3 regions of the Streptomyces poriticola genome follow, and region 3 is predicted to be linked to each of the others. Evidence: predicted binding sites of a transcription regulator. Region 3 holds the regulator's gene; each other region holds the start of a gene.
What was found. The regulator HspR, encoded in region 3, represses chaperone genes until heat shock. The targets are predictions, from matches to a motif close to TTGAGNNNNNNNNNCTCAA.
Positions count from the first base shown of each region.

Region 1: a site for HspR is predicted at 6,961-6,979, ahead of lon (endopeptidase La). Genes of this name have one in related genera too.
Region 2: a site for HspR is predicted at 6,887-6,905, ahead of dnaK (molecular chaperone DnaK). Genes of this name have one in related genera too.

Region 1 is NZ_JBAGKH010000021.1:104,419-114,543, forward strand. Features, by position in the region: gene V5O46_RS23120 (sensor histidine kinase) at 1-1,584, opposite strand, end outside; gene V5O46_RS23125 (hypothetical protein) at 1,985-2,770, shown strand; gene V5O46_RS23130 (MarR family winged helix-turn-helix transcriptional regulator) at 2,813-3,337, opposite strand; gene V5O46_RS23135 (lysozyme) at 3,584-4,414, shown strand; gene lon (endopeptidase La) at 4,515-6,938, opposite strand; gene V5O46_RS23145 (spermidine synthase family protein) at 7,117-7,803, shown strand; gene V5O46_RS23150 (response regulator transcription factor) at 7,926-8,663, shown strand; gene V5O46_RS23155 (sensor histidine kinase) at 8,660-9,769, shown strand; partial or broken gene V5O46_RS23160 (2-oxoglutarate dehydrogenase E1 subunit family protein) at 10,051-10,125, shown strand, end outside.
Region 2 is NZ_JBAGKH010000002.1:67,134-77,258, forward strand. Features, by position in the region: gene V5O46_RS03025 (class I SAM-dependent methyltransferase) at 1-412, opposite strand, end outside; gene V5O46_RS03030 (class I SAM-dependent methyltransferase) at 549-1,304, opposite strand; gene V5O46_RS03035 (4a-hydroxytetrahydrobiopterin dehydratase) at 1,311-1,616, opposite strand; gene V5O46_RS03040 (helix-turn-helix domain-containing protein) at 1,743-2,558, shown strand; gene V5O46_RS03045 (hypothetical protein) at 2,540-2,965, opposite strand; gene V5O46_RS03050 (helix-turn-helix domain-containing protein) at 3,186-4,052, shown strand; gene V5O46_RS03055 (nitrate reductase molybdenum cofactor assembly chaperone) at 4,159-4,671, shown strand; gene dnaK (molecular chaperone DnaK) at 4,937-6,832, opposite strand; gene V5O46_RS03065 (OsmC family peroxiredoxin) at 6,952-7,377, opposite strand; partial or broken gene V5O46_RS03070 (vWA domain-containing protein) at 7,449-9,241, opposite strand; gene V5O46_RS03075 (ATP-binding protein) at 9,238-10,125, opposite strand, start outside.
Region 3 is NZ_JBAGKH010000006.1:283,179-293,303, forward strand. Features, by position in the region: gene V5O46_RS13140 (helix-turn-helix transcriptional regulator) at 1-270, shown strand, start outside; gene V5O46_RS13145 (helix-turn-helix transcriptional regulator) at 267-1,283, shown strand; gene V5O46_RS13150 (helix-turn-helix transcriptional regulator) at 1,246-2,283, opposite strand; gene V5O46_RS13155 (substrate-binding domain-containing protein) at 2,421-3,527, opposite strand; gene V5O46_RS13160 (heat shock protein transcriptional repressor HspR) at 3,908-4,357, opposite strand; gene dnaJ (molecular chaperone DnaJ) at 4,363-5,559, opposite strand; gene grpE (nucleotide exchange factor GrpE) at 5,593-6,264, opposite strand; gene dnaK (molecular chaperone DnaK) at 6,261-8,111, opposite strand; gene V5O46_RS31910 (MraY family glycosyltransferase) at 8,206-9,810, opposite strand; gene V5O46_RS13185 ((Fe-S)-binding protein) at 10,039-10,125, shown strand, end outside.

The DNA of each region.
Region 1 (10,125 bases), on a different contig from region 3:
GTCGAGCTTGAACAGCGTGGCGAGCCGCTCCGGGTCCTGCTCGCGATCCTCCAGGCCCTCGATGACGGCGAGCTGCCGCTCGACCAGGCCGAGGGTGCGCAGCGCGAGATTGACGAAGGTGCCGCCGATGCTGTTGCGCAGCACCTTCAGCCGGGCCGCGGAGGCGTCGAGTTCGGTGCGCAGCTCCTCACGGGCGTCGGCCATCTTCTGCCGCTGGGCGACCAGGTGCTTGCGGTCGCCCTCCAGCGTGGTGACCCGCTCGGCGAGGGCCACGGCCTGGGCGTGCAGCGCGTTGACGGAGCGGATGGCGCGGGCGAACTCGTCGTTGCGGCCGGTGAAGGAGACGGGTTCCTCGGCGGCGGGGTTCTCGGCCTCGGCCAGCCGTGCGGAGCCGCGGCGCAGCACCGACAGCGGGCGGGTGAGGGTGCGGGCCATGGCGGTGGCGATGCCGACGGCGAGCAGTATCAGGGCGCCGAGCAGGGCGATGCGGATCTCCAGCGCGGTGACGTCGTCGTCGCGCAGTTGCTCCAGTGCCTTGGTGCGGCGGTCGTAGAGGGCGGACTCGGCGCCGCGCATGGCGTCGATACGGGCGGACAGTGCGGCGTCCAGCTTCTTGACGCTCGTGCCGAGGTCGTCCTCGGAGAGGACGGGCTGGTCGGTGAGGTCGGCGAGGTACGTGTCCGCGGCGTCCACCTCGGGTCCGGCGACCGTGGCGCCGTAGCTGTCCCGCACCTGCCGGGGTGCGCTGTCGCGGAAGTCGGCGAGGGCGGCGTCGGAGCGGACCCGGGCCTGCTGGGCGGCGGCGGTGAGCGCGTCGCGGCGTTCCGTGTCGGCCTCGGACGAGGTGGTGGTCTCGGTCGGCAGTCCGGTGATCGGGTCGATGACGGTCTGCGTGGTGGTGGGCACGTTCAGCGCCGCGAGCAGCAGTCCTCGGGTGGCGGCGGCCTGCTGGACGGCGGTGTCCAGTTCGGCGAGGGCGTGTGCGCCGCCGCCCGCGCGGGGCGGCATCTGCTCGGCCAGCTGTACGGCGAGGGCGTGCAGTCCGGCGACGGCATCGGAGTACGCCCGGTGCGCCTCCAGCGCGGTGCTCTTGCCGGTGAGCGCGGCGCGCCGCAGCGCGGCGATGGAGTCGAGGTCCCCGCGCAGCGCGGCGGGGGTGTCGGTGTCCTCCCGCAGTTCCTCCACCTGCCGGTCCACGCGGGCGCTGTGCTGTTCCGACGGCGCCCTCGACTCGGGTCGGCCGGCCGCGATGTAGGGGGTGACCTCGTCGCGTTCGTCGGCCAGGGAGTGGGCGAGGGTGAGCGCGTCCTGGGTCTGTTCGGCGAGCGTGACCAGGTCCTGGGAGTCGTGCAGCTGTCCGGAGGCGGCGATCACCGACGGGGCGCCGGCCGCGGCGATGGCGGCGGCCACGACGGCGACGGCGACGATGAGGCGGTTGCGCACATGGGTGGGGCGGCCCTTGCCGACCGGGGGTCCGGGAGGTCCGGCGGCGTCGGGGGTGCCGGGGGTCGGCTCGGTGCCCCCCGCGGGGGCCTTCTGCTTGCCTGTGCGACGAGGCCGCGTCTTCTGCACCGGTGCTCGCATTCCTGAACTCGTGTACCCGTGGGACCGGGTGGCGCTCCGTCAACGGACCGGGCGGTGCATGCACCCTCCCCCCGAGCTCTCGGCAGGAGCGGGGCGGCCCCCCACCGGTCCCCGACCCTCCCAGTGCCGGTGGGTGGTGCACGTGCATCACCTGACCCGCCACTCGAAGGAGTGAACATCGGACGGGAGTTGGGGAGCAAGTTCCCGTGGCGCATGCGACAGGTCCGGGCGGCGTGCCGGTTGGACGTCTGCGGCGGGTGGTGCAAGGATTCGCCGCCGCCGCTTCCCGGAGTACTGCAATCTGCCCCAAATCCGGCACCCGACCTGCGGAGTCGAGGGGTTTGTACGATCGTTGCCGGTCGTTTGCGGACCGTGTGAAGGGGTCGTGCAGACTGGCCTGATGCGTACGGAGCTGTTGTCGCGACCGGGTGACCCGGACCGGCCCAACGAGGACTTCGCGAGCGTCGGACTTCCGGCCTCCGGGCAGGGCGGTTCACTCGTCGTGCTCGACGGGGTGACGCCACCGGCGGACGGAACGGGCTGTCTGCATTCCGTTCCCTGGTTCACCGCGCGGCTGGGCGGCGCGCTGACCGAACTGACCGTTTCCCTCCCGGATGTTCCCCTGGCGGAGGCACTTTCCCGCGCCATCGCGCGTACCGCCGAGACCCACAGCGGAACCTGTGACCTTTCTCACTCCCGGACCCCGCAGGCCACCGTCGTCCTGGCGCGCTGGACGCCGAGCGCGGTCGAGTACCTGGTGCTGTCCGACTCGGTGCTGCTGGTGGAGGCCGCCGACGGCACGGTCGGCGCGGTCCTGGACGACCGGCTGGCCCGGCTGCCGCGCTCCGCACTGGCCACGGACGCGCTGATCGACGCCGATCTCCGCAACCGGGAGGGCGGCTTCTTCACCGCCGCCGCCGATCCCGCGGTCGCGGCCCGGGCGGTCACGGGGGTGCTGCCGCGCGGTGAGGTGCGGGCGCTGGCCGCACTGACGGACGGGGCGGCGCGCTGGGTGGAGCGGTTCCGGGAGGGCGACTGGGCCGACTGCCTGGGGCTGGTGCGGAAGGAGGGGGCGCGGGCGCTGGTGGAGCGGGTGCGGGAGCTGGAGCTCGCGGACACGGAGCGGGCGTTCCTGGGGCGGAGCAAGACACACGACGACGCGACGGTGGTGTACGCCGAGCTCTGAGCCGTACGGCCCGGCTCGCTCCGCCGAGCCCTACGGCCCGGCTCACTTCTCCATGCCGAGGTTCAGCTCGTGCAGCAGCCGCGCCAGTTCCGCCACCGCCTTCGGGTCCCAGTCGGCGAGTCGGCGGGCGTAGCGGGCGCGGCGGGCCTCGCGCACCCGGCCGACCCGCTCGCGGCCCTCCGGGGTGAGGGTGATCAGCCAGGCGCGGCCGTCCGCGGGGTCGGGTTCGCGGGCGACCAGGCCGAGGTCCTCCAGGGCGCGCAGCTGGCGGGACATGGTCGCCTTGCCGACCCCGATGTAGCCGGCGAGCTCCGTGGCCCGCTGCGCACCGCACTCCCCCAGCCGGACCAGCAGCCCGTACGCCGACGACTCCAGGTCCGGATGCACCTCCCGGGCCATCTCGCCCTGGTTGGCCCGGGCCCGCCGCAGCAGCACCGTCAGTTCGCGCTCCAGCGCCAGGAACTCGGGCTGGTCCACACCACGTCCGGACCCCCGCCGGGACCCACCTCCGACGGACCCACCCCCGGATTCGGCTCCCGGTCCGCCGTCGATTCCGTCTTCGTGCACGTCAGCCCCTGCCTGAGGTTTTACGGTCCTGAAAGTTTCCGCCGCCCGCCGCCATCGCTGCAGCGTGGCAAGTATTTCGCAGGCTTAGACCAACGGCAGCCTCCGGAACCCTTCCCACCGGGCGTTCTACGTGCGTAGCGTCGATGATGCGCGACCCGACTGGCATGCCCACGCCATCAGATCCCGCGGGCCTCCCCTGCCGGTCGTCACCCCCACCGGGCACCACCGAGCCTTCGGAGGCACGTCATGTCCGTGCGCAGAACCGGATCGCCCCGCAGCCGGCGCCACGCCGCCGCGGGAGTCCTGCTCGCCGCCTCGTCCCTGACCCTCACCGCAATCACCGCACCGTCCGCAGCTGCGGCCGACATCCCGGCCCGCGGCTCGGCCCGCATGGGCACGGGCGTCCTGGCCCACGACGGGCAGCACGGCACCCCCGTCCCCGGCGGCGCCGCCCGGACCGAGGGCGTGGACGTCTCCAGCCACCAGGGCGACGTCGCCTGGACCGGCCTGTGGACCAGCGGGGTGCGGTGGGCCTACGCCAAGGCAACCGAGGGGACGTACTACCGCAACCCCTACTTCGCCCAGCAGTACAACGGCTCGTACAACGTGGGCATGATCCGCGGCGCCTACCACTTCGCCACCCCGGACACCACCAGCGGCGCCGCCCAGGCCCACTACTTCGTCGACCGCGGCGGCGGCTGGTCCGGCGACGGAAAGACCCTGCCCGGCGCCCTGGACATCGAGTGGAACCCGTACGGCGCGGCCTGCTACGGCAGGACGCAGAGCCAGATGGTCTCCTGGATCCGCGACTTCCTGAACACCTACAAGGCCCGCACCGGCCGGGACGCCGTCATCTACACGGCCACGAGCTGGTGGAAGCAGTGCACCGGCAACCACGGCGGTTTCGCGTCCGCCAACCCGCTGTGGATCGCCCGGTACGCCTCCGCGGTGGGCGAACTGCCGGCGGGCTGGCCGTACTACACCATGTGGCAGTACACCTCCTCCGGGCCGATCGTCGGCGACCACAACCGCTTCAACGGAGCCCTCGACCGGGTCCGCGCCCTGGCCCTCGGCTGAGCGGGCCCGCGGCCCTCGGCGGCTTCCCGCCCCGGGGGCGTGCGGCGAGGCCCAGGCCTCCCTCACGGGGCCCGGGCCTCGCCTCTCCCCGGCGGCTCCGTCACGCCGCCGCCGGGACCTGCGGCGCCGCCCCGTTCGTCGCCGGGGACAGCGCCAGCTCCAGGACCTGACGGACGTCGGTCACGGTGTGGACGTCGAGGCTGTCCAGCACCTCGGCCGGGACGTCGTCCAGATCGGGCTCGTTGCGCTTGGGGATGACGACGGTCGTCACGCCCGCGCGGTGGGCGGCGAGCAGCTTCTGCTTCACCCCGCCGATCGGCAGCACCCGCCCGGTCAGCGAGACCTCGCCGGTCATCGCCACGTCCGTGCGCACCAGCCGGCCCGACAGCAGGGAGGCCAGCGCCGTCGTCATGGTGATACCGGCGCTCGGGCCGTCCTTGGGCACCGCGCCCGCCGGGAAGTGGATGTGTACGCCGCGCTCCTTCAGATCGGCGACCGGCAGCTCCAGTTCGGCTCCGCGCGAGCGCAGGAAACTCAGCGCGATCTGCGCCGACTCCTTCATCACGTCACCGAGCTGACCGGTCAGGGTCAGCCCCGCGGCGCCGGTCTCCGGGTCGGCCAGGGACGCCTCCACGTACAGCACGTCGCCGCCGGCCCCGGTCACCGCGAGGCCGGTGGCCACGCCGGGCACGGAGGTGCGCCGCTCGGCCGGGTCCTGGGCGGACTCGGGCACATGGTGCGGCCGGCCGATCAGGGCGCGCAGATCACCGTCGGTGACGGTGAACGGCAGCTCCCGCTCGCCCAGTTCGTGCTGGGCCGCGACCTTGCGCAGCAGCCGCGCGACGGACCGCTCCAGGTTGCGCACGCCCGCCTCGCGGGTGTATTCGCCGGCCAGCCGGCGCAGCGCGCTCTCGTCGATGGTGACCTCGTCGCCGCCGAGTCCCGCCCGCTCCAGCTGCCGGGGCAGCAGATGGTCCCGGGCGATGACGATCTTCTCGTCCTCGGTGTAGCCGTCGAGCCGGACCAGTTCCATGCGGTCCAGCAGGGCCTCCGGGATGGCCTCCAGGACGTTGGCGGTGGCCAGGAAGACCACGTCGGACAGGTCGAGCTCGACCTCGAGGTAGTGGTCCCGGAAGGTGTGGTTCTGCGCGGGGTCGAGGACCTCGAGCAGGGCCGCGGCCGGGTCGCCGCGGAAGTCGGAGCCGACCTTGTCGATCTCGTCCAGCAGCACCACCGGGTTCATCGACCCGGCCTCCTTGACGGCGCGGACGATCCGGCCGGGCAGCGCGCCCACGTAAGTGCGGCGGTGGCCGCGGATCTCGGCCTCGTCGCGGACGCCGCCGAGGGCGACCCGGACGAACTTGCGGCCCATGGCGTGGGCGACCGATTCACCGAGGCTGGTCTTTCCCACTCCGGGCGGGCCCACCAGGGCCAGCACGGCCCCGCCACGCCGCCCGCCGACGACGCCCAGACCCCGGTCGGTGCGCCGCTTGCGCACCGCCAGGTACTCGGTGATGCGCTCCTTGACGTCGTCCAGTCCGGCGTGCTCGGCGTCGAGGACGGCCTTGGCACCCTGGATGTCGTAGGCGTCCTGGGTGCGTTCGTTCCACGGCAGTTCGAGGACGGTGTCGAGCCAGGTGCGGATCCAGGAGCCCTCGGGGGAGGCCTCGCTGGACCGCTCCAGCTTGTCGACCTCCTTGAGGGCGGCCTCGCGCACCTTCCCGGGCAGGTCGGCGGCCTCCACGCGGGCGCGGTAGTCGTCGGACTCCTCGCCGTCCTTCTCGCCGCCGAGCTCGCGCAGCTCCTTGCGCACGGCCTCCAGCTGACGCCGCAGCAGGAACTCCCGCTGCTGCTTGTCGACGCCCTCCTGGACGTCCTTGGCGATGGACTCGGCCACGTCCTGCTCGGCGAGGTGGTCGCGCAGCTGCTGGGTGGCGAGCCTCAGGCGGGCCACCGGGTCGGCGGTCTCCAGCAGCTCGATCTTCTGTTCGGTGGTCAGGAACGGCGAGTATCCGGAGTTGTCGGCGAGCGCGGAGACGTCGTCGATGGCCTGGACCCGGTCGACGACCTGCCAGGCGCCGCGCTTGCGCAGCCAGGAGGTGGCGAGCGCCTTGTACTCCTTGACCAGTTCGCCGATCTGCCCGGGCAGCGGCACGGGGACACTCTCGTCGGCCCGGGTGCCCTCCACCCACAGCGCGGCACCGGGACCGGTGGTGCCCGCGCCGATCCGCACCCGTCCGCGGCCACGGACCAGGGCGCCGGGGTCGCCGTCGGCCAGCCGGCCGACCTGCTCGACGGTGCCCAGCACACCGGTGCGGGCATATGTCCCGTCGAGGCGCGGGACGAGCAGCACGCGGGGCTTTCCGGGCTCGGACCGCGCGGCGGCCTGGGCGGCCTCGACCGCGGCCCGCACCTCGGGGTCGCTCAGATCGAGCGGGACCACCATCCCGGGCAGCACGACCTCGTCGTCGAGCGGCAGCACGGGCAGGGTGAGCGGTGTGAACTCCGTGGACTCAGCAGCCATGATCTCCCCTTCGGCAGTCAAGTTGAGTTATGCCGACTCAATGCTCGGCCGCCGGGGATTGTTCCCCGCGTTCGCTGTGGGCGATCGCGGACCGCTCCCGGGACACCCCCTGCACGCCCCGTCACCCCGAGTTCCCGATTCCGTCAACAAACCGTCAGCGGAGTGCCAGGATGGCCGGATGTCCCTCGTGTACGACATCCCCGAGGTCCTGGACCGGCGCGACGGTCCCCATGGCGAGGTGGTGCTGCGCCGGCACGGCGGGCTGCTGCAGATCATCGCCAACGGCTGCTTCCTGATGGACACCTCGGACGGCCGCTCGGAGCGCCGGCTGGTCGATGCGGCGCTCGCCGCGCTGGACGCCTCCGGCGAGCGCCCGGCACCTCACGTGCTGATCGGCGGACTGGGGGTCGGATTCTCGCTGACGCATGCAGCCGCGAATTCCCGCTGGGGCGGGATCACGGTCGTCGAGCGCGAACCCGCCGTCATCGACTGGCACCGGCGCGGGCCGCTGTCCGGACTGACCCGCGCGGCCCTGGCCGACCCGCGCACCAAGATCGTCGAGGCGGATCTGACCAGGTACGTCAATGAGACTTGCGCCACGTACGACGCCCTGTGCCTGGACATCGACAACGGGCCCGGCTGGACCGTCACCGAGGGCAACGAGACCCTGTACGCGCCGGCCGGACTCACCGCCTGCGCACGGCTGTTGAAGCCCGGCGGAGTGGTCGCCGTGTGGTCGGCGAAACCCTCCCCCGAATTCGAAGAATCCTTGCGTAATGCCGGGTTCCAGCGGGTGCGTACCGAAGAGATCCCCGTTGCCCGGGGCGTTCCGGACGTGGTTCATCTCGGCGTCGGTCCTGGATAGCAAAGGCCCGGTGGCTCCCCGTACGCTGCTGCCCTGACGCGGTCATTCAAGCGTCAAGCGCAGTCCTGCGCGGACGAGGGATCACCCCACGGATTCCGGTAAGCACACCTCAGGGGCGGGCGATGGAGCAGACACAGACCTCCCACAACGGCACGACGGCGACGCCGGGCGCGCAGCGCCGGGTGCTCGTGGTCGAGGACGACCAGACGATCGTCGACGCCATCGCGACCCGCCTGCGCGCCGAGGGGTTCCTGGTGCAAACGGCGGGCGACGGCCCGTCCGCCGTCGAGACGGCCGAGGCCTGGCAGCCCGACCTGCTGATCCTCGACATCATGCTGCCCGGCTTCGACGGCCTTGAGGTCTGCCGGCGGGTGCAGGCCGCCCGCCCGGTGCCGGTGCTGATGCTCACCGCGCGCGACGACGAGACGGACATGCTGGTCGGGCTCGGCGTCGGCGCCGACGACTACATGACCAAGCCGTTCTCCATGCGGGAGCTGGCCGCGCGCGTGCACGTGCTGCTGCGCCGCGTGGAGCGGGCCGCCATCGCCGCCACCACCCCGCGCAGCGGCATCCTGCGCCTGGGCGAGCTGGAGATCGACCACGCGCAGCGCCGGGTCCGGGTGCGCAGCGAGGACGTGCATCTCACGCCCACCGAGTTCGATCTGCTGGTGTGCCTGGCGAACACCCCGCGCGCGGTGCTCTCGCGCGAGCAGCTGCTGGCCGAGGTGTGGGACTGGGCCGACGCATCCGGGACCCGGACCGTCGACAGCCACATCAAGGCGCTGCGCCGGAAGATCGGCGCCGAGCGGATCCGCACGGTGCACGGCGTGGGCTACGCGCTGGAGACGCCGACGCCATGAGCCAGGGGCGGCAGGCCGCACGGAGGAGCCCCGGGGAGCCCTGGGGCGGCGTACGCCCGTTCTCGATCAAGACCAAGCTGGGCGCACTCGTCGTCACCTCGGTGCTGATCACCACCGGACTCTCGGTGATCGCCGTGCACACCAAGACCGAACTGCGCTTCATCACCGTCTTCTCGATGATCGCCACGCTGCTCATCACGCAGTTCGTCGCCCACGGCCTGACCGCGCCGCTGGACGAGATGAACGCGGTGGCCCGGTCGATCTCGCACGGCGACTACACCCGCCGGGTCCGTGAGAACCGCCGTGACGAGCTCGGCGACCTGGCCGTCACCATCAACCGCATGGCCGACGACCTGGAGGCCCAGGACCGTCAGCGCAAGGAGCTGGTCGCCAACGTCTCGCACGAACTGCGCACCCCGATCGCGGGGCTGCGCGCGGTGCTGGAGAACATCGTCGACGGGGTCACCGAGGCCGACCCGGAGACCATGCGGACGGCGCTGGGGCAGACCGAGCGGCTCGGCCGGCTGGTGGAGACCCTGCTGGACCTGTCCCGCCTGGACAACGGTGTCGTACCGCTGCGCACCCGGCGCTTCGAGGTGTGGCCGTATCTGTCCGGGGTGCTCAAGGAGGCCAACATGGTCGCCTCGGCCCGGGCCGGCATCGCCTCCGGATCCGGCAACCACTCCCGTACCGACGTCCATCTGCACCTGGACGTCGCGCCGCCGGAGCTGACCGCCCACGCCGACCCGGAGCGCATCCACCAGGTGGTCGCCAACCTCGTCGACAACGCGGTCAAGCACAGTCCGCCGCACGGCCGGGTGACGCTCAGGGCCCGGCGCGGGACGCTGCAGGAGTCGCTGGAGCTGGAGGTCCTCGACGAGGGGCCGGGCATCCCCCGGTCCGAGTGGCACCGGGTCTTCGAGCGGTTCAACCGGGGGTCGGTCTCACGGCCGCACGGCCCGGGCAGCGACGGCGGCACCGGGCTGGGCCTGGCGATCGCCCGCTGGGCCGTGGACCTGCACGGCGGCCGGATCCGGGTGGCCGAATCCGAGCGCGGTTGCCGGATCCTTGTCACTCTTCCGGGCCTGCCGTCCGTACCAAGTTGACGTAAAGTTCGAGGCGGCACCACAAGATCCCACGGCGTCCACGCAGCAGGACACGTGTGAGCAGGCAGAGGCCCGCGCGAGCCCCGCGCCGGGTGCGGGTACCTCCTTCCCTTCTGGCGCAGAACCTCACTTGTTTCCCGCCATTTCCGGGCCCGAAACACGCTCCGAGATGTGACTTACGCGACGATGAACGGGCCCGACCTGACCTTCCCGGCCGGGGAGGCGTAGCCTTTATTCCCGCTGTCCATCACCTTGTGAAGCGGAAGAGGGCGGTTGCCGCCGTGTCGCCACAGTCCCCCAGTAACGCATCGAGCATCTCGACCGACGCAGACCAAGCGGGCAAGAACCCCGCTGCC
Region 2 (10,125 bases), on a different contig from region 3:
TCTCCAGGACGTCCGGAAGCTCACCGGTGAGCGTGGTGAACCGGTCGGCGGCCCCCAGGCGGTCGGCACGGTCGCGTGCCCGCTCCAGCAGCGGTCCGGCACCGTCGACGGCCACCACCCGGGCGCCGGGGAAGGCGTCGGCGAAGACGCAGGAGACCACGCCGGGACCGCTGCCCGCGTCGACGACCAGGCCGGGTTCGGTCACCTCCTGCGCCAGCCAGGCCGCGGCCCGCTGGTACAGCGGTGTGTACAACTCGGCCTGCGCCTCCAGCAGCGGGGCCATCGCCACCCAGTCGATGTCCGTGTGGTCGTGCCCGTGGCCGTGCCCGGGATGGCGGTGGTGACCGCCCTGGCGTCCGTCGCCCCGCTGATCGTGCTGGTGCTGGTCGTGATGCTGGTGGTCGTGCGGCATGGCGGTCACCCTCTCGCTCGCGGTGCCGTCAGCGTGCGCCGCCGCACCACGCTCCGGCAAGTTCTGTTGCCAGGGCGGCAAGGAGCCGGACCGCGGGGTGGCCCGGCACCCCGCGCGGCCCGGTCCGTCCGGCCCGTCACACCCCCTCGGGCGGGGGCTTCCGGAACGCCCGCAGGGTGAACACCGGGTCCGGTCGGGGGCGGTCCTGGTCGGGCAGGGCCGCCAGGCGGGCGGCGAAGCCGTCGGCGCAGGGGTGGCCCGGCGGGAGGGTGACGAACCAGCCGCGGCGCAGGTCCGCGATGGTCCGGCGGGGGCTGCGGCCCTGGCCGACGCCGGTGAAGCGGGCCTGCCCCGCGGGGATCAGGCCGTGACCGCGGGCGTACTCCTCGACGGCGGCCGCACGGTCCCGGACCGGGCTCGGCCGACGGGCGGCGAGGACGGCGTCGATGTCGCTGCCGACGTTGTGGGAGGGCCCCTTGTCGACCGTGGTGACCCAGACCCCGCCGGGGCGCAGCACCCGCGCGCACTCGCCGACGATGCGCTGCACCTCGGCGCTGTCGGCGGCCAGGTGTAGCAGCCACACACCGGTGACGGCGTCGAACCGGCCGCCCGGGAACGGCAGCCGGCGGCAGTCGGCCAGCACGACGGCGCCGGGGAGGCGGACGGCGGCGTGCCGGGCCATGCCGGGGGCCCGGTCGACGCCGGTGACCCTGAGGCCCTCCCGGCCGGCGGCCAGCCGCCGGGTGACGATTCCGGTGCCGCAGCCCACGTCGAGGAGGTCGCGCGGGCGGCCGGGGAGCAGGCTCAGGACCGCCCGGGCGGCGGCCGAGGCGCGTGGCTCGCCGCCGCGCGAGTCGTCGTAGTGCGCCGCTTCCTTGTCGTAGTCGAGCACGCCGCCTCAGTGGGCCCGGTGGCCGGCGGACAGCTCCTCGACCCTGCGGGCGAGCTCGACGTCCTTGGCGGTGACGGCGCCGCCCGCGCTGTGGGTGTGCACGCTGAGCGAGACGGTCCGGTAGCCGAGAGTCAGCTCCGAGTGGTGGTCGAGCTCGTCCTGCACCTGGGCGATGTGCACCACCATGGCCGTCGCCGCGGCGTGCGAGCCGAGCCGGTAGGAACGGGTGAGCCGGTCTCCCTGGAGCGACCAGCCGGGCAGCTCGGCCAGCAGGTCCTCGATCTCCTTCTGCGACAGCGGTTCGACGGGCATGGGGGCGCTCCTTCCGCACGGATCGTCCGGTACCGAACAGCCTGCCACAGCGGGCGGGTTCCGGCGCTGGTCGCCGGGGGCCCGGCACCTCCGGCCGGGACGCCGGGTCGGCTACGGTCTTGGGGTATGACCGCTCTCACCTCCGGCTCCGCCGCCACCGCCCAGGGCGTGGGCCCGCTGCTGCGGGCCTGGCGGGAGCGGCGCCGGGTCAGCCAGCTGGAGCTGGCACTGCGCGCCGGCTCCTCCGCCCGGCACATCAGTTTCGTCGAGACGGGCCGCTCCCGGCCGAGCGAGGAGATGGTGCTGCGGCTGGCCGAGCATCTCGACGTGCCCGTCCGGGAGCGCAACGCGCTGCTGCTCGCCGCCGGTTACGCACCGCGCTACCCGGAGACCCCGCTGCACGACCCGGCGCTGGACGCCGTGCGCGAGGGCATGGAACGGCTGATCCGCGGCTACGAGCCCTACCCGGCGCTGGTGGTCGACGCGACCTACCGGGTGCTGGCCGCCAACCGCGGGATCCATCTGCTCATGGACGGGCTTCCGGAGCATCTGCTGCAGCCGCCGCTGAACGCGATGCGGCTGACCCTGCATCCGGAGGGCCTGGCGCCGCGGATCCGCAATCTGCGCGAGTGGCGCGGGCATCTGCTGGCCCAGATGGAGCGGCAGATCGGGCTGCACCGCTCGGGGGAGCTGCGTGCGCTGTACGAGGAGGTGGCCGGCTATCCGGTACCCGAGGACGCGCCGGGCCGGGAACCGGACGACCCGGTGCCGTACTTCGCGCTGCCGCTGCAGATCGAGCACGAGGGGCGGACGCTGTCGTTCATCTCCTCGATCTCCACCTTCAACACACCGATGGACGTGACCGTCGCCGAGCTGGCCATCGAGACGCTGCTCCCGGCCGATCCGGCGACGGTCAAGTACCTTCAGACGCTGCTGCCCTGACGCTCCCTCGATGCCGCGTACTGCAGCAGCGCGAAGCCGGTGACGACCAGGGCCTGGAGCACCACCCAGACCGCGCCGGCCGTGGTGGGCGTCAGCCACACGCCCAGGGCGACGAAGCTCAGCGCGGCCCAGGCGAGGTTGGCCTCGACCACCGCCCGGACGCCGAGCGCGGGCGGGTGCTGCCGGGTGGCGAGCAGGGCGACGGCGGCGGCGTAGAGCGCCAGGAACACGCCGAGGACGAGCAGCAGCCCCGGGCCGGCGCCGAAGAACCGGCCGAGCGGCCCGGAGAGCGCGAGGTAGGCGAGTCCGTTCGCACCGGTCACCACGGCGTCGAGGGCCAGGAAGCGGCGCAGCATGGTGTGCGGGTCGGAGGTGCGGGCGAGAGCGGCCAACTGGTTCGCGGACATGACGAGTCACCCTCCGTCGGGTCGTGCAGGGGCTGCGGGAGCCGGGCCCGGGCCGGAGTACGCCGGCCCGGGACCCGGTGTGCGTCCACGATCCCGTCCCGGCCGGACCTGGTCGATTACCCGCCAGGTAATGCCGCCCGGTGCCCGCCCGCCCCTGTGAGGCGGGCCGGGGGCCGTGGCAGACTGCCGTGGGATCCGGGCGCGTCGGGGAGGGCGTGGCGTGAGCGAGCGACGGGCCGCACCGACCGTGGGGCAGGTGGTGCTGGGCAGACGGCTGCAGGAGCTGCGCGAGGCGGCGGGCCTGGGGCGCGACCAGGCCGCGCGGGTGCTCCGGGTGGCACCGGCGACCGTGCGGCGGATGGAGACGGCCGACGTCGCCCTGAAGATCCCCTATGTGCAGATCCTGCTGACGGCGTACGGGGTGCCGGAGGAGGAGGTGGCCGCCTTCGTCGCGCTGGCCGAGGAGGCGAACCAGCCGGGCTGGTGGCAGCGGTACCACGATGTGCTGCCGGACTGGTTCAGCCTGTACGTCAGCCTGGAGGGTGCCGCCCGGATCATCCGGTCCTACGAGCCGCACTTCGTGCCGGGGCTGCTGCAGACCGAGGACTATGCGCGCGCCGTGCTGGAGAGCGGCACGATCGGCACCTCCGGCGGCCGGGAGTCGGTGGAGCGGCATGTGGCGCTGCGCATGGAGCGGCAGCGGCTGCTCCAGACCGCGCAGCCGCCGCATCTGTGGGTGGTGATGGACGAGACGGTGCTGCGCCGGCCGGTGAGCGCCGACAGCCGGGTGATGCGCGAACAGCTGGACCGGCTGCTGGAGTTCGCCGCGAGGGACCGGGTGACGCTGCAGCTCGCCGAGTTCGCGTCCGGGCCGCACCCGGGGACGTACGCGCCGTTCACCCTGTTCCGGTTCGCCGAGCCGGAGCTGCCCGACATGGTCTTCACCGAGTATCTGACCGGTGCGCTGTATCTGGACTCCCGCAAGGAGGTCTCCGCGCATCTGGAGGTCCTGGACCACATGACGGCCCGTGCCGCGTCCACGCAGCGCACCGGGAAGATCCTGCGGGAGTACCGCGAGACCTACTGAGGGGTACGGGCACCCGTACGGGCGCCGCGAACGGGTGCGTTCCCCCGCCCGCACCTAGGTTCGGGTCCAGGGCGAGTAAGCCCCGTCCGCGGCACAGGGAGGCGTGATGCCGGGTTTCGAGGTGCTGTACCAGGCCGCCGCGCTCTGTCTGACCTACCCCGACGACGACTTCCGCGTCCGGCTGCCGCTGCTGCGCGAGGCGGCCCCCCAGCTGCGGGGATTCACCGACCATGCGGCGGTGACCCCGCAGCGGGAGCTCCAGGCCCACTACGTGGAGGTCTTCGACCGCCAGGAGCGGCACAGTCTCCGGCTGGGCCGGTGGGCGCACGGCGGCACGGGACCGGACGGAGGGTCGCCGGAGCGCTTCCGGGAGCTCTACGACGCCCACGGCCTGCGGCTCACCGGCGAGGAGCCGCCCGACTTCCTGCCGGCGGTCCTCGAGCTCACCTCCCGCACCGGTGACACCGGCCCGCTGACCGAGCACCGGGCGGCGCTGGAGGGGCTCCGCGCCCGGCTGCGGGACTTCGGCACGCCGTACGCGTGCGTGCTGGACGCGGTCTGCGCCACCCTTCCGGACCGGCCGCCCCGGCCGCCGGCACCGGCCGGGGGGCCGGACTAGGCGACCGGACTAGGCGGCCGGACTGGGCAGCCGGACTGGGGGGCCGGACTAGGCGACCGGACTAGGCGGCCGGACTGGGCGGCCGGACTGGGGGGCCGGACTGGGCGGCCGGACCGGGGGGCCGGACTGGGGGGCCGGACCGAGCAGGTCGGGCGGAGTCCGCCGCCGTTCAGCGGTGCCCTGAAGGGGCGCGGGGAACAGCGCGACCAGCCGCGACGGCGCCGCGGACGAGCGACGGCACAGCGCGGCACTTCCGGCGGAGCGCTCAGGCGGCCGGCCCCTGCCGGTCCTCGGTCCGGCCGCCGCGGTCGTCGCGGTCGTCGCGGTCGTCGTCGACGATCTCGGCGTCGACCACGGACTCGTCGTCGGGTGCGGTGTCGCGGGCACCGTCCTCGGCCGTCGGCTCCTGCCGGCTCCGGGCGTACATCGCCTGCCCCATGCGCTGGCTGACCGCGGCGAGCTTCTCGACGCCCTCGCGCAGCGCGGATGTCTCGGCGTCGCGCTCCAGCAGGGACTTGACGTCGGCGACGGCCGACTCGACGTCCGATCGGGTGTCGGCCGGGATGCCGTCCGTGGTGTCCCGCAGGAAGTTCTCGGTCTGGTAGACGAGCTGCTCGGCCTGATTGCGGGTCTCGGCGGCCTCGCGGCGCCTGCGGTCCTCCTCGGCGTACTGCTCGGCGTCCCGCACCATCCGGTCGATGTCGTCCTTGGCCAGCGCCGAGCCGCCGGTGACCGTCATCTTCTGCTCGCGCCCGGTGGCCAGGTCCTTGGCCGAGACGTGCATGATCCCGTTGGCGTCGATGTCGAAGGCCACCTCGATCTGCGGGACGCCGCGCGGGGCGGGCGGCAGGCCGGTGAGGTCGAAGACACCGAGCTTCTTGTTGTAGGAGGCGATCTCCCGCTCGCCCTGGTAGACCTGGATGCCGACCGAGGGCTGGTTGTCGGCTGCGGTGGTGAAGATCTCCGAACGCCGGGTGGGGATCGTGGTGTTGCGCTCGATCAGCTTGGTCATGATGCCGCCCTTGGTCTCGATGCCGAGGGACAGCGGAGTGACGTCGAGCAGCAGCACGTCCTTGACGTCGCCGCGCAGCACGCCCGCCTGGAGCGCGGCGCCGACGGCGACCACCTCGTCGGGGTTGACGCCCTTGTGCGGGTCCTTGCCGGTGAGCTCCTTGACCAGGTCGGTGACGGCGGGCATCCGGGTGGAGCCGCCGACCAGGATCACGTGGTCGACGGCGGACAGCTCGATGCCGGCGTCGCTGACCGCCTGGTGGAAGGGCTTCTTGCAGCGCTCCAGCAGGTCGGCGGTGAGCTCCTGCAGCTGGGCACGGGTCAGCCGCTCCTCCAGGTGGAGGGGGCCTTCGGCGGAGGCCGTGATGTAGGGGAGGTTGATGGTGGTCTCGGTGGACGAGGACAGTTCGATCTTGGCCTTCTCGGCGCCCTCCCGCAGCCGCTGCACCGCCATCTTGTCCCGGCCCAGGTCGACGCCGTACTGGCCCTTGAAGCGTTTGACGAGGTGCTCGACGATCCGCTCGTCCCAGTCGTCGCCGCCGAGGTGGGTGTCGCCGTTGGTGGCCTTGACCTCGATGACGCCCTCGCCCATCTCCAGCAGGGACACGTCGAAGGTGCCGCCGCCGAGGTCGAAGACGAGCACCGTCTGGTCGTTCTCCTTGTCCAGGCCGTAGGCCAGCGCCGCCGCCGTGGGCTCGTTGATGATCCGCAGCACCTTCAGGCCGGCGATCTCCCCGGCCTCCTTGGTGGCCTGCCGCTGGGTGTCGTCGAAGTAGGCCGGTACGGTGACCACCGCGTCGGTGACGTCCTCGCCGAGATAGGCCTCCGCGTCCCGCTTCAGCTTCTGCAGCACACGGGCGGACAGCTCCTGCGCCCGGTACCGGGTGCCGTCGACGTCGCCCTCGGCGGGGAAGCGCCACGCGGCCTCGCCCATGTGCCGCTTCACGGAGCGGGCGGTGCGCTCGATGTTGGTCACGGCCTGCCGTTTGGCGACCTCGCCGACCAGCACCTCGCCGTTCTTGGCGAAGGCCACCACCGACGGGGTGGTGCGCGCCCCCTCGGCGTTGGCGACGACGGTGGGCTCACCGCCCTCCAGCACGGCCACCACCGAGTTCGTCGTCCCGAGATCGATCCCGACCGCACGTCCCATCGCCGTCCCCTTCCGCCAGGGCACTACGGGTACCTACGCTCTCCAGCACAAAACTTGAGTGTGCCGTTGTCAAGGGCGCGTGGGAGTGCCGGCGCGCCCAGGCGTGGGGGACGGCCGCGTCAGGCGAGCTTCGCCGTCAGGGTGATGCTGGTGCCGGTCAGGGCCTGGCTGACCGGGCAGTTCTGCTTGGCGTCCTCGGCGGCGGCGGCGAACGCGTCGTGGTCGATGCCGGGGACGGTGCCCTCCACCGTGAGGTGGATGCCGGTGATGCCCTCACCGGGCTGGAAGGTGACGTCGGCGGAGGTGACCAGCTTGGTGGGCGGGGTGCCGGCCTTGGCGAGGATGTTGGAGAAGGCCATGGAGAAGCAGCTGGAGTGGGCGCCGGCGATCAGCTCCTCCGGGCTGGTCTTCCCGTTCGCCTCCTCGGCGCGCGACGGCCACGACACCGGCTGCCCGCCGATGCCGGAGGAGTCGAAGGTGACGACTCCGTTCCCCTCGAGCAGGTTGCCTTCCCAGACGGTGTGTGCGGAGCGCGTGGTTGCCACGGTTCTTCCTTTCGGACGGGTCCCGCCGGCCCCGGTGCGGGGCTGCGGCCACCATCCGATCACATTCCGGCTCAACTCACCCGGAAGACCGGCCCCCTGGCACTGAACGGCAGCCGCGCGCCCTGCGGGATCAGATAGGCGTGCTCGCGCCGCACCCGGAGCACGTCGCACCAGCCGTCCGTGATGATCAGCACCGGTGCGCCGGGCGGGAAGTCGCCGGCGCGGTGCAGCAGGTCGACGCCGGGCTGCAGTACGGTGCCGCCGCGGCCGTGCACCCGGACCCTCCCGGCGATCTCCGTCACCGGCAGATATCCGGCGTCGTGCGGGGCGGCGTCGCAGAAGACCACGCGGGCGGCGGGCACCTCGCGGGCCTCGGCGTAGGAGGCGATGGCGCCGAGCGCCTTGCCGAGCAGGGTGCGGTCCATGGAGCCGGAGGTGTCCAGGACGACACCGAAGGTGCAGCGGGCCGTCTCCTCGGGCGGGAAGTACCGTCCGGCGCGCGGGATGCCGGGGGTGGCCGCCTGGCGCCGGGAGGGGCGCGCATAGCTGCGCAGCGGCTCGGGGCGGGGCACGAACTCGTCGAACCAGCGGGCCAGCCGGGCGTCCCAGGGCAGCGGCGGGTGGCTGAGCGCGCGGATCTCCTCGACCAGGCCGCCGGGCAGGAAGCCGCGCGCCTGCTGCTCGTGCAGATCCAGGCCTGGGCGAGGCCGCGGCGGTAGAAGCCGTCCAGGTCGCAGGGGGCGCGGGGCGGCCCGAGCGGGGCGCCGAGCACATCGCCGACGCCCTTGCCGCGCAGCGTGGACAGGCGCCGCATCCGCCGCAGGTCGCCGGCGATGCGGTCGTAGACCTCCTCGGCGGACAGCCCGGCAAGCTCACGGTCGTGCAGCAGGCCCTCGGGCATCGTGCCGACCTGCATGTCCGCCAGCCAGCCGTTGACGACGAAGTCGCAGGCGACGTTGAACAGGTACGGATCGCGGGTGCCGCAGCGGTCTCCGTGGCGCAGGGCGGCGTGCAGCATCTCGTGGGCGAGGACGAACCGCCACTCCTCGTCCTCGAGGTGGCGCAGCGGGTTGACGTAGATCTCGCCCGCCCCGGCGTCGACGGCGGCGATCGCGATGCCGTGGGCGCGGGCGAGTTCGGCGTCGGCGACCAGCTTGATGCCGGCCGCGATGCCGCCGAGCAGCGGATAGGAGGAGACGAACCAGCTCAGCGCCTTCTCCCAGGGCCGCCGTGGGGGCGCCTCGCCGTCCAGGGTGTCGCGCCGGCCGCCCGCGACGTCCATCGCGGTGGACACGGTGCGGGTCAGCGCGGTGGCGAACGCCAGCTGCCGGTCCGGGGACTGCCCCCACCAGCCGTACCACTCGACCAGCAGCAGGTCGGGTTCGTCGCCCGCGGTGCCGCAGCGCGCGTAGCGGGCCGGGAGCCCGTCGCGCCGCCAGCGCGCGGCGAGCTGCTCCTCGTCGCCGTCCGGGTAGGCCTGGGGCAGCTCCTCGGGCGGATGTCCGACGGGGAACGACTGCAGGAAGCGGTTGACGACGACACAGCGCGCGGCGCGCTCGTACCGGTCCGGCTGGACCCGCTTCCCCCTGGCGGCCGGGACGTGTCCGAAGCCCAGGTGGAGAGAGGCGTGGGCGAGGGCCCAGGCCCAGTCGGCGGGGTCGGCCGTCCGGACCGGGTGGGCGTGCAGTACACCGTCGGAGTCGACGCGGACCAGCCCGTCCCGGGGTGCCAGTTCGCAGGTCTCGCGGCGGCAGACGTCGGACTCGACCGCGGCCAGCGCCGGATTGGCGCGCACCAGCGCAAGACCCGCCTCGAACGCCTCCGCCGCCAGGTCGCGCTTCCTCCGCGCCGGGGTCCGGCTCACCGGCGCGCCTCCACCAGGCGCGGCATGTCGCGGGCCGCCTCCACCAGGAACCAGGAGGGCAGCACCGGATTGCCGTCGGCGTCGGGGGCGATGACGCTCTGGGCGACCTCGACGGAGATCTCGGCGAGCTGCACCAGCAGCGACTTGGCGCGGTACGCGGTCTGCCGGCCCTGGGCCGGCATGTGGTCCCTGGTCGCGGGCAGCTCCTTGACCAGGCGTCCGCGGAACGAGTCGGCGAGGTAGTAGAGCAGGTCGCGGTCCTGCAGGCGGTGCGGCCAGCGGGCCTCGCCCTTGAGGATCGCCTCGATGCCGTACCGGCTGCGGACGATCTTGACGTAGCCGCAGAAGGCGGTGGCGTGGCGCGGGGTGAGCGTGCCGTGGGCGAGCACGTTCAGGGTGTCCTCGTCGAGGTCGCGGCCGAAGGAGTGCAGCGCGTCGGAGAGCATGTGCCAGGACCGCGGGGTGGAGAACGGCTCCTCGGTCTTCGGCGGCCTGGACCACAGGTGGTCGGGGCGGTCGGTGAGGTGGTCGACGACCCAGGGGTGGATGCCGTGCTCACCGGCCCAGCTCAGCCAGTCCTGTGCGGAGGCCTCCAGATGCACATGGGTGAGGCGGTTGACCAGCGCGGAGGCGATGGGGCGGGCCAGGGCGTTGTCGGTGGCGCGGTTGCCGGCGCCGACGACGATCGAGCCCTCCGGCAGTTCGTAGCTGCCGATCCGGCGGTCCAGGATCAGGGAGTAGAACGCCTTCTGCACATCCGGGGTGGCCGCGTTCAGCTCGTCCAGGAACAGGCAGTACGGCTCGTCCCGGGCGATCACCTCCGGCGGGCAGAACACCGACCGGCCGCCGCGGATCTGCGGCACGCCGATCAGGTCCTCGGGCGC
Region 3 (10,125 bases):
GTACCGCTGAAGTTCGGAACGCCGTACGAGACCGCCCCGGACGGCATCACCGACATCCAGCACTCCATCGCCAAGCTCCTCGTCGAGGGCCATGTCGACGAGGCCATCGCCCGGCGCCTGGGCATGAACGTACGCACCTGCCGTGCCCACATAGCCAAGCTGGCCCAGGCCCTCGGCAGCGGCAGCCGCGCCCAACTGGGATTCCTGATCGCCCAGTCGGGGCTCCTGGAGACGGAGAAGAGCAGCTGGGGGGAAGCGAAGCGCCCGTGACCGCGAAGACGCACAGCCACGAGCCGGCGCAGTCGCGTCGACCGCACGCCGACCACGGCCCGGAGGAACTCTGCGCGACGGGAACGGAACTCTACGCACAGGCTCTTCGCGAGGGACGACTCCCTGCGCGCGCCTTCGAGCAGGCCCCCTGCCTCACAGACTTCGGCCTGCTCAGACCCACCCTCGACGACCTGGACTGGCTGGAGCCGGTAGCCCCCGCGGTCGCCCTGCACCGGATGCTCAGATCCTCCGAGGACCGCATCGCCGACGAGCGCAGACGCGCGCAGCGGATGGCCGAGACCTTCGAACCGCTGATGCAGGTCAGCGGACGGTACGACGCCGCACCCACCACGCCCCTCATCACACTGCACAACAGGAAGGAGCGCATCGGCCGGATCCTCGACGAGGTCATGGCCGACGCCACCGAGATCCTGGCCATCCAGCCGCACGGCAGCTACATCCCGGACCGGGGCAAGTACCACGATGCCGCGCTGCGGCGCGACCAGGCGGTGCTCGACCGCGGAGGCCGCATCCGCGCCCTCTACCAGCACACCCTGCGCCACGCTCCCCGGGTGGCCGCCCGCTACGAGCAGCTGCACGGCGATGTGGAGGCCCGCACGCTGGACGAGGTCACCGAGCGGCTCATCGTCATCGACCGCACGGCCGCCTTCATCCCGGCCAACGCCGACCGCTCCCACGCGCTGGAGATCCGCCACCCCGCCCTCGTCTCCTACTTCGCCACCACCTTCGACCGCCTGTGGCACCTCGCCACCCCCATGTACCCCGACGCCGTCCGGCAGCCCGCCCGCGACGGTGTCACCGCCCGTCAACGTGCCATCGCCGCGCTCCTCGTGGAAGGCCACACCGATGCCGTCATCGCCGACCGCCTCGGCATGAACGTGCGAACCGCCCGGGTGCACATCGCCAAGCTCGCCGCCACGCTGGGCAGCGAGAGCCGGGCGCAGCTCGGCTATCTCATCGGGCGGTCGGGGATCCTGGACCGGGAACACTGACGGACGTCGGGGCCGGGCCGGACGGGCCGTCCAGGCCGGCCTGGGCGATACGGACACCCAGTTGGGTACGGCTCGCCGCGCCCAGGGTCTCCGACAACCGGGCGATATGGGCCCGGCAGGTGCGCACGCTGATGCCGAGCCGCTCGGCGATCACCGCGTCCTGATGGCCCTCCGCCAGCAGCGCCGCGATGGACCGCTCGCGGTGCGAGATGCCCTCGATGCCGGTGTCGGGCAGCGGCGCGGTCAGCGGGATGGCCAGCCGCCACAGCCGCTCGAAGACCGTCACCAGATAGGCGATCAGCGCTGGGTGCCGCAGCTCCAGTGCCATCGTGCGGTCGGTGTTGGCGGGGATGAAGGCGACCGTGCGGTCGAAGAGGATCAGCCGGTCGATGACCTCGTCGAGGGTCCGGGCCTCGACCGCGTCGCCCATCAGCTCCAGGTAGTTGAGCAGCCCCTGCCCGTGCCGCGCCACATGCGTGTACAGGTCCCGCATCCGCACTCCGCGCCCGCGCAGCGCCAGCGCCCGGTGCAGGCCCTCCGACAGCTCGGCCTCGCGGCGGATGCCGCCGGGCTGCACGGTGAGCACCTCCCTCGTGCACGCCTCCGTCGCCTCGTCCATCGCGGCCTGGATCCGGGCCAGTCCGTCCAGGACCCGGATGGCCGCCCCGCCCTCGGCCGCCGCCGGGCGCAGCTGGCGGCCCAGCCCGGCGTACCACTCGAAGGCGGCGACCGCCGAACCCACCCGTCGCTGACCGGCGCTGACCTCGTCGTACACCGAGCGCAGCAGCCGGGTCATGACCTCCTGCGGGGAGGTCGGCACCAGCCACTCCATGTCGTCCGGATCGGGGTGCAGCAGGGCCAGCTCCAGCAGGCAGGGCACGGTCTCGGCGTCCGTGCGCGGCACGCGGCCCCGCCGTACGGCCCGGGAGTACACCCGATCCCCGGCCTCGCACAGTCGGTCAGCACCGTGTGGATGCTCATCCACGCCGTGCCCGGCCATCGCCCATCCCACCCCCGGTTCCCGGCTCTTTCCGCAGCGCAACTATGCGCGGCCGGGACCGGGTCCGCAACACGGCTCTCCCGGGGACGGCGACCGAAATGCCCCCTTCGCCGCGGGTGGGCGGCATCGGCGGCCCGCTACTTCAGGCCGATCTCCTCGCACGCGGCCGCGTACGGTGCCGTACAGATGTCGGAGACCTTGTGGATGCCGTCGGCGATGACGGTGTCCTCGATGTTCTCCTGGGTCAGGGCGAGGACGGGGACCAGCTGGGCGGGAATGCCCTTGTGGGTGGGGCTGTCGACGCGGTCGCGGGCGAGGGCGTCGAACTGGATGTCGCGGCCCTGGACCCTGGCGACGGCCATCTCCGCGGCGTTCTCGGCCTCTTCGGGGTACGACTTGTACACGCTCATGTACTGCTCACCGGTGACGATCCGCTGCACCGCCGCCAGTTCCGCGTCCTGGCCGGTGATCGGCGGCAGGTCGGTGACGCCCGCTGCCTCCAGGGCCTTGATGACACCGCCGGCCATGCCGTCGTTGGCCGCGTACACGGCGGCGATGTTGTCCTTGCCGATCGCGGCGATCGCCTCGGCCATGTTCGCCTCGGCGTTCTCCGGCTTCCAGTCCTTGGTGTCGAAGGTCTCGGCGATGGTCACCTTGCCGTTCAGCTCCGACAGCGCACCCGCCTTGAACTGCTTGGCGTTCGGGTCGGTGGGCGAGCCGTTCATCATCACGATCTTGTAGGAGCTGTCCGCCCCCTCACCGAGGGCCTCCAGCAGGGAGCGGCCCTGGACCTCGCCGACCAGTTCGTTGTCGAACGAGATGTAGGCGTCGATCGGCCCCTCGGCCAGCCGGTCGTAGGCGATGACGGGGATGCCGGCGTCCTTGGCCTTCTGCACCCCGGCCGCGATCGACGAGGAGTCGACGGCGTCCAGCACGATCACATCGACCCGGTCGTCGATCATCTGCTGCATCTGCGCCAGCTGCTTGTCGGCACTCGCGTCGGCGTTGGCGTACTCGACCTTGCCCTCGTCACTGGTGAGCTCGGCGATCTTGTCCTTGAAGATCGGGTAGTCGAACTGCTCGTACCGGGTGTTGGCGGTCTCCGGAAGCAGCAGCCCCACCGTGATGTCGTTGCCCTTGGTGGGACTCGCCTCGCCGGCGCTCTCCGAGGCGCCCAGCACCCCGCAGCCGGCCAGCGAGAGGGTCATGGTGGACGCGGCCACGGATATGGCGATACGGCGCATGCGGGGGCTCACTTCAGGTGCGTTTTCGGGACGTGGGCACTGCAGTGCGGCCCATGTGACTGAAAAGACAACGCGTCACCCGCCACCGGCGTCAAGGGAAACCACTTAACGAGATGGGAACAACACACTCCGCTGACCTCGCGAAGGATCCGTGAACAAACCGCGGGGATCCCATTGACGCGTGTACATGCGCCGGTCACAGCACCGCCGCCGTCCCGCACCACCGGCGGCGGGGAGTTCCCCCTTCCGGAGTACCCACCGACGCACTGACCGGCCGTCAGCACGCACGGCAGCCGCGCGCGGGCCCCCGGTACGGTCGCCGGAGCGACGGAGGAGCCCCTCCGGAGTCGTACCGGAGAGGCTCCCGCGACACGTCGGCGTCAGTCCGACTGCTGGCGTTTCGGTCGCCAGACCACCAGCGCGCTGGACTGCTGGACCTCCTGGTACGGCACCAGATCGCGGCGGTACGAGGCGTGCACCGCGGCCTCGCGCTGGCGCATCGCCGTGGCCGCGCCGTCCAGCGCGTCCTGCAGCTCGGCGATCCGGGACTGCAGCGCGGCGACCTGGTTCTCCAGTTCGATGATGCGCTTGATCCCGGCCAGGTTGATGCCCTCGTCCTGCGACAGCTGCTGCACCTGGCGGAGCAGTTCGATGTCGCGGGCCGAGTAGCGGCGGCCCCGGCCGGCCGTGCGGTCCGGGGAGACCAGGCCCAGTCGGTCGTACTGGCGCAGGGTCTGCGGGTGCAGACCGGAGAGCTGGGCCGCCACCGAGATGACGTAGACCGGGGTGTCCTCGGTCAGTTCATACGGATTGCGTCGACGGCCGTCCATCTCCATCAAGCTCCCTTCGCGGCCTGGAACAGCTCCGCACGCGGATCCTCGCCCGCGGTCGCCTCGCGATACGCCTCGAGCGCGTCACGAGCCTTCCCCGTCAGGTCCTTCGGGACACTCACCTCGACGGTGACCAGCAGATCGCCGCGGGTGCCGTCCATGCGGACCGCGCCCTTCCCCCTGGCCCGCATGGTGCGCCCGTTGGGCGTGCCCGCCGGCAGCTTCAGCGTGACCGGCGGCCCGCCCAGGGTCGGCACCCGGACCTCGCCGCCGAGGGCCGCCTCGGCGTAGGTGACCGGGACGGTGACGGTGAGGTTGTCACCCTTGCGGCCGAAGACGGGGTGCTCCTTGACGTGGACCACCACGTACAGGTCGCCCGCCGGGCCGCCCCGCTCACCGGGCGCGCCCTTGCCGCGCAGCCGGATCCGCTGGCCGTCCGACACCCCGGCCGGGATGCGCACCTGCATGGTCCGCGAGGACTTGGCGCGTCCGGAGCCCTTGCAGACGTCGCAGGGGTCCTCGGCGATCAGCCCACGGCCCTTGCAGTCGGGACACGGGTCGGTGAGGGAGAAGCCACCGCCCGAGCCCCGGGCCACCTGTCCGGTGCCGACGCAGGTCGGGCACACCCGCGGCGTGCCGTTCTTGTCGCCGGTGCCGGAGCAGGCCTTGCAGGGCTGCTGGGAGGACATCCGCAGCGGGACCGTCGCTCCCTCGATGGCCTCGGTGAAGCTCAGGGTGACCTCGGACTCGATGTCCTGGCCGCGTCTGGGCTGGGTCCGCGTGCCGGTGGTGCCGCGGTTGAACAGGCCCCCGAAGACGTCACCGATGCCGCCGCCGAAGCCTCCGGCGCCGCCCTGTCCGCCGCCCTGACCGGCGCCGCCCTGGGCGCCGCCCCCGAAGAGGTCGCTCAGGTCGAAGTTGAAGGAGCCTCCGCCCGCCCCGGGCCCGGGGCGGAAGCCGCCGTTGCCGAAGAGGGCGCGGGCGTCGTCGTACTCCTTGCGCTTCTTGGGGTCGCCGAGGATGTCGTTGGCCTCGGAGATCTCCTTGAAGCGCTCCTCGGCCCTGGCGTTGCCCTTGTTGGCGTCCGGGTGGTTCTCGCGGGCGAGCTTGCGGTAGGCCTTCTTGATCTCGGCCTCGGTGGCGTCCTTGGGGACGCCGAGGACCTTGTAGTAGTCCTTCTCGATGAAGTCCTTGGTGCTCATCCCCGACGTCCCTCCTTCCCCTCGGTGTTCACGTCAGCCCTCGTCCGGGCCACCGCTCTCCTTGTTCTCCGCGGAGTCCGCCTGCGCCTCGGTGCCCTCCTCGGCCGGCTTGACCGTCTGCGCGCCCGGCTGCGGCTCGGCCACGGCCACCCGCGCGGGGCGGATGGTGCGCTCGCCGATGCGATACCCGGGCTGCAGAATCGCCACGCACGTCGTCTCGGTGACGTCCGGGGCGTAGGAGTGCATCAGGGCCTCGTGGATCGTCGGGTCGAAGGGCTCGCCCTCCTTGCCGAACTGCTGCAGACCCATCTTGGCCGCGACGGTCTCCAGCGACTCGGCGACGGACTTGAAGCCGCCGACCAGCTCGCCGTGCTCGCGGGCGCGGCCGATGTCGTCGAGCACGGGCAGCAGTTCGGTCAGGAGGTTCGCGATGGCGACCTCCTTGACCGCTACCCGGTCCCGCTCGACCCGGCGGCGGTAGTTCTGGTACTCGGCCTGGAGCCGCTGGAGGTCCACGGTGCGCTCGCTCAGCGCGGTGCGCACCTGGTCCAGCTGGGCGGTCAGGCCCGCGTCCTGGCTCGCGTCCCCGGCCGGGGCCGCCCCCGCCTCCGAGGAGGGGGCGGCGGCCTTCGGCTCGGCGTCGTCGGGGGTGGCGCCGGAGGGGACGTCGGGCTTCTCCTCAAAACCCGGGGTCTCCTCCGTCACGCGGCACCGTCCTTGCGCTCGTCGTCGACGATCTCGGCGTCCACCACGTCGTCGTCGGCGGCCTTGGCACCACCGTCGGCGGCGCCCTCGGGGCCGCCCGGGGCCTGCGCGGCCTGGGCGTCGGCGTACATGGCCTGGCCCAGCTTCTGCGAGACGGCGGCGACCTTCTCGGTGGCGGTGCGGATCTCGGCCGTGTCGTCGCCCTTGAGCTTCTCCTTGAGCTCGCCGACGGCCTCCTCGACCTCGGTCTTCACCTCGCCCGGGACCTTGTCCTCGTTGTCCTTGAGGAACTTCTCGGTCTGGTAGACCAGCTGCTCGCCCTGGTTGCGGCTCTCGGCGGCCTCGCGGCGGGCGTGGTCCTCCTCCGCGTACTTCTCGGCCTCCTGGCGCATCCGGTCGACCTCGTCCTTCGGCAGCGAGGAGCCGCCGGTGACGGTCATCTTCTGCTCCTTGCCGGTGCCGAGGTCCTTCGCCGTGACGTGCATGATGCCGTTGGCGTCGATGTCGAAGGAGACCTCGATCTGCGGGACGCCGCGCGGCGCCGGGGGCAGACCGGTCAGCTCGAACATGCCGAGCTTCTTGTTGTAGGCCGCGATCTCGCGCTCGCCCTGGTAGACCTGGATCTGCACGGACGGCTGGTTGTCCTCGGCCGTGGTGAAGATCTCCGAGCGCTTGGTCGGGATCGTGGTGTTGCGCTCGATCAGCTTGGTCATGATGCCGCCCTTGGTCTCGATACCGAGGGACAGCGGGGTGACGTCCAGCAGCAGGACGTCCTTGACCTCGCCCTTGAGGACACCGGCCTGGAGCGAGGCGCCGATGGCGACGACCTCGTCCGGGTTCACACCCTTGTTGGCCTCCTTGCCGCCGGTCAGCTCCTTGACGAGCTCGGCGACGGCGGGCATACGGGTGGAGCCGCCGACGAGAACGACGTGGTCGATCTCGGACAGGTCGATGCCGGCGTCCTTGATGACGTTGTGGAACGGCGTCTTGCAGCGCTCCAGCAGGTCGGTGGTCAGCTGCTGGAACTGGGCGCGGGTGAGCTTCTCGTCCAGGTGCAGCGGGCCCTCGGCGGACGCGGTGATGTACGGCAGGTTGATCGAGGTCTCGGTGGACGAGGACAGCTCGATCTTGGCCTTCTCGGCGGCCTCGCGGAGGCGCTGGAGGGCCATCTTGTCCTTGCTGAGGTCCACGCCGTGGCCGGACTGGAACTGCTTGACCAGGTAGTCGACGATGCGCTGGTCCCAGTCGTCACCACCGAGGTGGTTGTCGCCGTTGGTGGCCTTCACCTCGACGACGCCGTCGCCGATCTCCAGCAGCGAGACGTCGAAGGTGCCGCCACCGAGGTCGAAGACGAGGATCGTCTGGTCGTCCTTGTCCAGGCCGTAGGCCAGGGCGGCGGCCGTCGGCTCGTTGACGATCCGCAGGACGTTCAGGCCCGCGATCTCGCCGGCCTCCTTGGTGGCCTGCCGCTCGGCGTCGTTGAAGTACGCCGGGACGGTGATGACCGCGTCGGTGACCTTCTCGCCCAGGTAGGCCTCGGCGTCCCGCTTCAACTTCTGCAGCACGAAGGCGCTGATCTGCTGCGGGTTGAAGGGCTTGCCGTCGAGCTCGATCTTCCAGTCGGTGCCCATGTGGCGCTTGACCGAGCGGATGGTCCGGTCCACGTTGGTGACCGCCTGGCGCTTGGCCACCTCACCCACGAGCACTTCACCGTTCTTGGCGAAGGCGACGACGGACGGCGTGGTCCTGGCGCCCTCGGCGTTGGTGATGACGGTGGGCTCGCCGCCCTCCAGAACGCTGACGACGGAGTTAGTCGTGCCCAGGTCGATGCCGACCGCACGTGCCATGGTTGATTCCTCCAGCTGACTTGAGTGGAACAGGCTCAAGTGTGCACGACGGCCCCGACCGGGTCAACAGAGCTGAGTCGAACGGACTCAACTCTTATCCGTTCCTTACACGCAACACGTCTCTGACCTGCGTGGTCGCCGGGCGTCGCGCCTGACGGACCGGAAAGGCCGCGGAGGCGGGCGAGTCCGCCGCGGTGGGCGCGCGACGGGATGGCGCGGGTGGCACCGGGGGCACGGGTGGCACCGGGGGCACGGGGGGCGGGGGTGGCGCGGACCGCGGGGGCGGCGGCGGGAGCGGCGGCGGGAGCGGCGCGGTCGCGGCGGGTGGGTGCGCGTCCCGTGCGGGCGGGCACGGCCCCGGGGGGACGGCGGGACGCGCGGGCCGGTCCCGGTACGCGGGGACCCCGGTCGGCCGGGCGGGCCGAGCCGGCCGGGTGCGCGGTGCGGGCCGGGCGGCGGCGGACCGGGGGACTCCTGGCCCGGGAGTAGCGGACTGGGGGACTCCTGGCCGGGGAGTTGCGGGCCGGGCTGCTGCGGGCCGGTGCACGGCTCGTGCGAGTGCGCCCGGGCGGCCGGTGCCGTCGGAGCCCGCCCGCCGGCTCCCGTAGCGCTGCCCCGCCGCGTCAGGCTGCCCTGCCGCAAACGGCTGCCCCGTCGCGTACGCGCGGCGCGTCGCACGGGGGAGTCGCGTCGCGCAGGCGCGCCGCCCGGTGCCGTACACCCCGCGGACCCGTAGCAGCCCCAGTACGGCGACGGCCGTACCGCCCGCCACCCACAGCACCGCCCCCTCTCCCGCCCAGCCGACGTGCACCAGCACCCCGACCAGCACCCCCGCGAAGGTCCCGGTACCGAGCAGCACCACCGCACCCCGCGCGGTGAACCCGAGCCGCCGCAGCCGGTGGGCGAGATGGTCGGGTCCGCCCCGCAGCGGCGGCCGTCCGGCCAGGCACCGGGAGAGGGCGACGAGGACGGCGTCGGCGACGACGAGGACGGTGAGCGCGAAGAGCACCCCGGCGTGCGCGAACAGCACCCCGGCGCCGGACGCCGGATCGTGCACCGCGCGGGTGAACACGGCCGCCGCGGCGAGCACGAAACCCGTGCACAGCGCCCCGCACGCCCCGAGCCCCGCGCGCGCCGGATGCCAGTTGTGCAGCAGGAACCCGGTCAGCGCGGCGGCCAGCGCGCTCAGCAGCACGGCGAGCCCGTCCATCAGCTCCGCCGCCGCGCAGAGCCCGGCCCCGAAGGCCGTGACGACCGCCACCGTGCCGGCCAGTCCGTCGGCGTGGTCGAGTCCGAGGAAGGCGACGGCGACGCAGGTGATCCAGCCGGCCGCCAGCACCCCGGCGACCACCCCCGTCTCCCCGTACGGCACGACCCACACGGCCGCGACGGCCGTACCGGCGGCGAGCCACCGCCGCCGCACCCGCCAGGCGTCGGCGGCCAGCCCCAGCGCCGCGACAACACCGCCGGCGACGGCCAGCGCGGCCGACCGCGGCCCCAGCGGCATCACGCCGGTACCGTGCAGGGCCGCCACGACCAGCCCGGTCGACAGCACCACGGCCACCCCGCCCGGCAGCGGGACGGGCCGCCGCCGGCGCCGGTCGACGACGCCGAGCCGCAGGGCGGGCGCCCGGAGCAGCGCGGTGAGCAGGGCGGCGAGGAGGAAGGAGACGGTGGCGGCGGCGATCCCGTAGAGCACGGCCCTAAAATAGGCCGAATATCATGATTTTCTACGAACGGCACGCCCACCGGACACCGCACATCCCCGACCGCCAGAGTGTGCACGACACCCACACGGGTCAGGGTTGCCTCAGCGACACAGATCACCGCAGCCCTGACTACAGTGCGGCAGAAGATGCAGGTACTCTCGAACGAACTGCATAAGTTACCGCTTAGTAATAGATCTGGCAGGCCCGAGGAGCCCCCCATGCAACTCACCGCGATCGTCGTGTCGCTGGTGCTGACCGTGGTCGGCGTGGCGCTGCTCGCGCGCGCCGTCGGCCAGTTCGTCCGG